2 regions of the Mesorhizobium sp. B2-9-1 genome follow, and region 1 is predicted to be linked to the other one. Evidence: riboswitches for the same ligand, from Rfam matches in the RefSeq annotation. Region 1 holds a riboswitch; the other holds the start of a gene.
The links. A riboswitch is a leader RNA that binds a small molecule or an ion and turns the genes downstream of it on or off. The one in region 1 is predicted to bind S-adenosylmethionine.
Positions count from the first base shown of each region.

Region 2: it holds a riboswitch for S-adenosylmethionine, as region 1 does, so the genes downstream of both, FJW05_RS07025 (O-succinylhomoserine sulfhydrylase) here and FJW05_RS14010 (homoserine O-acetyltransferase) in region 1, are expected to answer to the same signal.

Region 1 covers NZ_VFTP01000006.1:98,354-101,400, reverse strand. The annotation lists gene FJW05_RS14020 (Stf0 family sulfotransferase) at 1-267, opposite strand, end outside; gene metW (methionine biosynthesis protein MetW) at 216-830, opposite strand; gene FJW05_RS14010 (homoserine O-acetyltransferase) at 889-2,058, opposite strand; SAM riboswitch at 2,155-2,232, opposite strand; gene hisC (histidinol-phosphate transaminase) at 2,379-3,047, shown strand, end outside.
Region 2 covers NZ_VFTP01000002.1:590,673-593,719, reverse strand. The annotation lists gene FJW05_RS07030 (2'-deoxycytidine 5'-triphosphate deaminase) at 1-975, opposite strand, end outside; SAM riboswitch at 1,092-1,169, shown strand; gene FJW05_RS07025 (O-succinylhomoserine sulfhydrylase) at 1,226-2,425, shown strand; gene FJW05_RS07020 (ceramide glucosyltransferase) at 2,500-3,047, opposite strand, start outside.

The sequences.
Region 1 (3,047 bases):
GCGGGGATCTCGCGGATAATCCGGCAGCTCCAGCAGACGTCGCCCGCCGAACCATTCCAGCGGATGGCCCAGCCCGGCGGAAGCCATCAAACCTGCAAGATGATTGCTACCGCTGCGCGGCGATGTGCAAACGAGAATTCCCGCCCGTATTTCAGAACGAATGTTCGGAGGGATTTCCACCACTGCCGGCGACCGACGAAAGAAACGCATTTCCGTCATCGCCTCAACAAAAACACCGCTTGCTGACCAAAAAAATTCCAGAACCACCAAGGCATCGACAGGCCGATCTTCTGGCCGTTGGCGTCGAGCGCGGTCGCCTTCTCGACAGTCGCGCCGAGTTCCTCGCACAGGTTGACGAAGTCGCGGATGGTGCAGAAATGGATGTTGGGCGTGTCGTACCAGGAGTAGGGCAGGTCCTTGGTGACCGGCATCCTGCCCTTGACCAGCAGCGAGAAGCGCACGCGCCAGTGGCCGAAATTGGGGAAGGAGACAATGGCGCGGTTGCCGATCCGAAGCAACTCGTCGAGCACCAGCTTCGGGTTGCGGGTCGCCTGCAGGGTCTGTGAGAGCACGACGAAATCGAAGCCCTTGTCGGGATAGAATTCGAGGTCCTTGTCGGCATCGCCCTGGACGACGGAAAGGCCGCGCGCCACGCATTCGTTGACGCCGCGCTGAGACAGTTCCAGCCCGCGGCCGTCGACCTGCTTGGTCTCCTGCAGGAGCTCCAGAAGCAGTCCGTCGCCCGAGCCGACATCGAGGACACGCGAATTGGCCGGGATGAGATCGGTGACGACCTCGAGGTCGACACGCTGGGCGCGATTGACGCTCATGGCTTCGCCTCCTGCATGGCGCATGATCCCGGTCCAAAAGGTCCGCGACTTGTCGGGGTCATAGGCTGAGCCCCCTGGCGCGGGCGGCGGAGGCGATGAAGCCGTTGATGGCCGCGAACAGTTCCGGCTCGTCGAGCAGGAAGGCATCGTGGCCGCGATCGGTCTCGATCTCGACGAAGGAGACGGAAGCGCCCGCCGCGTTCAAGGCATGCACGATCGATCGGCTCTCCTCGGTCGGGAACAGCCAGTCGCTGGTGAAGGAGACCAGGCAAAAACGCGTCTTGGTGCCGGCGAAGGCGTCGGCGAGGCGCCCACCGTGATCGGCGGCAAGGTCGAAATAGTCCATCGCGCGGGTCAGATAGAGGTAGGAATTGGCGTCGAAGCGGTCGACGAAAGTCATGCCCTGATGGCGCAGATAGCTTTCGATCTGGAAATCGGCGTCGAAGCCGAAGGTGAGCGCCTCGCGGTCCTGCAGGTTGCGGCCGAACTTGCGGTGGAGCGCGGCTTCCGAAAGGTAGGTGATGTGAGCGGCCATGCGCGCGACGGCGAGCCCTTTTTCCGGCCGCTTGCCGAAATCGAGATATTTGCCGCCATGCCACTCCGGATCGGCCATGACGGCCTGTCGGCCGACTTCATGGAAGGCGATGTTCTGCGAGGAATGGCGGGCGCCGGTGGCGATAGGCAGGACGCAGAACACGCGCTCCGAATGGCTCGCCGCCCATTCCAGAACCTGCATGCCGCCCATCGAGCCGCCAAGCACGCAAAACAGCTTCTCGATGCCGAAATGATCGATGAGCATCGTCTGCGCGCGCACCATGTCGCGGATGGTGATGATCGGCAGGTCGAGCCCGTAAGGCTTGCCGGTCGTCGGATTGGTGGAGGCCGGACCAGTCGAGCCGAGGCAGCCGCCGACGACGTTGGAGCAGATGACGAAGAAACGGTTGGTGTCGATGATCTTGCCGGGACCGATCAGCACCTCCCACCAGCCCGGCTTGCCTGTCACCGGATTGGTGTTGGCAACATGCTGGTCGCCGGTCAGCGCGTGGCAGACGAGGATGGCGTTGGAGCGCGCGTCGTTGAGCGTGCCGTAGGTCTGGTAGGCGATCTGGAAAGGCGCAAGAAAGGTGCCGGCGTCGAGCTTCAGCGGCTTGTCGGGGCCGAACTGCAGCACTGGGCTCGACGGATGGTCGGCCTCGTCGTTGGTTCTTGCAGCGCGCTGAGCGGCCATGTCCGTCCTCATCCTGTCCCGCATCGGTCTCGTCCCGACGCGGTGTCCGGCCGGCAGCGGACAACAAAAAACCGGCATTGCCGTCGCAAAGCCGGTTACAGGTTGCAAACGGCCCTTTAGCGAGTTGTTTAACGTGGCTGCAAGCCGACCGGCCAAATCACCACGGGAGTCTGGCAATCCTTCTAGGACCAGCGCCGCGCTTCGTCAACGGGTGGCCTCCTCGCGACCGGATGCGGGTGCCGGGCGCCGGTACTCGACATTCCAGCCCGTGGCCTGTATTTCCGCTGCGGCCTTGAAGGCCTTCTCGACGGATTTGTGACATGAAGCAGGATCAGCCCCGTCCGACGCCCCGCGCGGGCATCATGGACATCGAGGCCTATGTGCCGGGAAAAAGCACCGCGCCGGCCGGCGTGACGAAAGTCTACAAGCTGTCGGCGAACGAAAACCCGCTTGGGCCCTCGCCGAAGGCGATCGAGGCGGCACGCGAAGTGGCGGCGAAGCTCGATGCCTATCCGGACGGCTCTGCCCGCCGGCTGCGCGAGGCGATCGCCGAGGTGCATGGGCTGAATCCGGCCAACATCATCTGCTCCAACGGCTCCGACGAGATCCTGGGGCTGCTGGCGCAGAGCTATCTCGCGCCGGGCGACGAGGCCGTGTTCACCGAGCACGCCTTCATGGTCTACAAGATCTATATCCAGGCGGCGGGCGCCAAGCCGGTAGCGGTGAAGGAGACCGACGAGCGCGCCGACATCGACGCGATTTTGGCCGCGGTGACGCCGGCGACGCGGATCGTGTTCCTCGCCAATCCCAACAATCCGACGGGCACCTATGTGCCGTTCCAGGAAGTGCGCCGGCTGCACGCTGCATTGCCGAAGAACGTGCTCCTGGTGCTCGACGCGGCCTATGCCGAATATGTGCGGCGCAACGACTACGAGGCCGGCATCGAGCTCGCAGGCAGTTCTGAAAACGTGGTGATGACCCGCACCTTC
Region 2 (3,047 bases), on a different contig from region 1:
GACGATCTGGCCGTGGTCGAGGATAAAAGGCACCTCGTGGCTGCGCACTTCGAGCACGGCGCGGCTGCCGCTGCCGCCGGCGGCGGAGTGGCCGAAGCCCGGATCGAAGAAGCCGGCATAATGGACGCGGAACTCGCCGACCAGCGGATCGAAGGGTGTCATCTCGGCGGCATAGAGCGGCGGCACATGCACAGCTTCTCGGCTGACCAGGATATAGAATTCGTCCGGATCGAGCACCAGTTCGCCGGCGCCGCTCTTGTAGATCGGCTCCCAGAAATCGACGACATCCTGCGCGGCACGCTTGTCGACGTCGACCAGGCCGGTGTGGTGCTTGCCGCGGTAGCCGACGAGGCCGTCCTTGTCGCCGTCAAGATCGATGGAGAGCGCGATGCCGCCGCCTGAAATATTGGGCGGCTCGGTGGCGACCAGCATCTCGGCGCGGTGAAGGTCGCGCAGCTCGCTTTCCGAGAGCACCGCGTTGCCGGTGCGGAAGCGGATCTGCGACAGCCGCGAGCCGGCGCGCACGACGATCGGGAAGGTGCGCGGGCTGACTTCGAGATAGAGCGGCCCGCGATAGCCGGCGGCGATCTTGTCGAACTCGTGGCCACGATCGGTCATGACGCGTGTGAAGATGTCGAGGCGGCCGGTCGAGCTCTTCGGATTGGCCGAGGCGGATACGTTCGCCGGCAGCGCCAGGCTCTCGAGCAGCGGCACGATATAGACGCAGCCGGTTTCCAGCACCGCGCCCTCGGCAAGGCTGATCTCGTGCAGCTTCAGCCGCTCGAGCTTGTCGACGACCCGATGATCCGGACCCGGCAGGAACGAGGCACGCACGCGAAACGCTTTGTCGCCGAGCCTGAGATCGAGGCTGGCCGGCTGGATCTGGTCGGCGTCCAGCGCGCGCGGCGACTTCAGCGCCTTCGCCTCGAACAGCGCTGCGATGTCCTGATCCGGAAGAATGCCTGTTTGCCGCAAAGGCTGGCTCCGTTCACAAGGCCGGGCTAGGATCTAAGCAGGCTCTTGCCGCCCGGCTGGTACAAACCTCTTAATGAAGCCGGCAATTGACGCAAGCGCGGCGCGGGTCTAAAGGGTCGTTATCCCGTGGTGATTTGGCCGGTCGGCTTGCAGCCACGTTAAACAAGTCGCTAAAGGACCGTCGAGCCGCAAGGCTATATGGACCGGTTGCGACTTCGCGGCCGGTTTTTTTGTGTCTGAAAGCAGGGCTATGAGCACCAAGAAGCGCAACTGGAAACCTCAGACGGCACTCGTGCATGGCGGAACGTTGCGTTCCGGCTTCGGCGAGACATCGGAGGCGATGTATCTCACCCAAGGCTATGTCTACGAGACCGCGCAAGCGGCGGAAGCCCGCTTCAAGGGTGAGGAGCCGGGCTTCATCTATTCGCGCTACGCCAACCCGACCGTCGACATGTTCGAAAAGCGCATGTGCGCGCTGGAAGGCGCCGAGGATGCCCGCGCCACCGCTTCCGGCATGGCCGCGGTAACCGCCGCGCTGCTCTGCAGCGCCAAGGCCGGAGATCATATCGTCGCGGCGCGCGCCCTGTTCGGCTCCTGTCGCTGGGTGGTCGAGACGCTGGCGCCGCGCTACGGCATCGAGGCGACGCTGGTCGACGGCACCGACATCGCCAATTGGGAAAAGGCGACAAGGCCGAACACCAAGCTGTTCTTCCTGGAAAGCCCGACCAACCCGACGCTGGAGGTGGTCGATATCGCCGCCGTCGCCAGGCTCGCCAATTCGATCGGCGCCAGGCTGATCGTCGACAATGTCTTCGCCACGCCGCTGCAGCAGAAGCCGCTGCAGCTCGGCGCCCATATCGTCGTCTATTCGGCGACCAAGCACATAGACGGCCAGGGCCGCTGCCTCGGCGGCGTCATCCTGTCGGACAAGAAGTGGATCGACGAGAACCTGCACGATTATTTCCGCCACACCGGTCCCAGCCTGTCGCCCTTCAACGCCTGGACGCTGCTCAAAGGCCTGGAGACGCTGCCGCTGCGCGTGCGTCAGCAGACCGAGAGCGCCGGCAAGATCGCGGATTTCCTTGCCGGCCGACCGGAGATCGCCCGTGTCATCTATCCGGGCCGCGCCGATCATCCGCAAGCGGATATCGTCAGGAAGCAGATGTCGGGAGGCTCGACGCTGATCTGCCTCGACGTCAAGGGCGGCAAGCAGGCGGCCTTTGCCTTCCAGAACGCGCTCGACATCGTGCTGATCTCGAACAATCTCGGTGACGCCAAGAGCCTGGTCACCCATCCGGCGACGACGACGCACAAGAACCTGAGCGACGAGGCCCGCGCCGAGCTCGGCATCGGGCCAGGCACGCTGAGGCTTTCGGTTGGTCTGGAAGACACCGACGATCTGCTGGAAGATGTCGAACAGGCGCTGAAGGCAGCAAAAATAGAAGGCTGAGAACGCCGCGGCCGGAGCCTTCCAGAGCCGCAATTCCGGACGGAAAACCGTTTCACACTTTTCCTGGAATTGCTCTAGGCGAGCTCCTCCAGCTCGGTCATCGCCTTGGTGCGGATGGTCATGGCATTGCCGCGCCATTCGACGGCACCGCCGAACCAGGCGCGCGCCCAGATGGCGGGCAGCAGGGCATCGCGCACGATCATCGCGGTGACGCTGCGCGGCGACAGGTACCAGCCCTTCGCAAAGGCCAGCAGCCATTCCGGCAGGTAGGCGATCGCCAGCACGCCAAAGGCCGTCGTAGGCAGGCTGACGCCGGCGCTTGCCGCGGCGATCAGCGCCAGCAGCAGCGGCACCGCAGCGCCAGTCAGGATCTCCGGCGCGAAGAACAGCGGAAAGGTCACCCGGCGCAGCCGCGCCCAGCGCGCTTGGCGCGACCAGATCTCGGCGAAGCTGCGCAGTCCAAGCGGCTGCTCGAATGGCGAGGCGACGAGGTTGACGTTGAGCCCCAGGCCGTTGACCAGCTTGGTGGCCGCCGCGTCCTCGGCGATCTCGGCGGCCAAGGCCTGGATGCCGCCATTGGCGTCGAGCATCGGCTTGTTCCACAGCATGCTCTTGCCCTGGG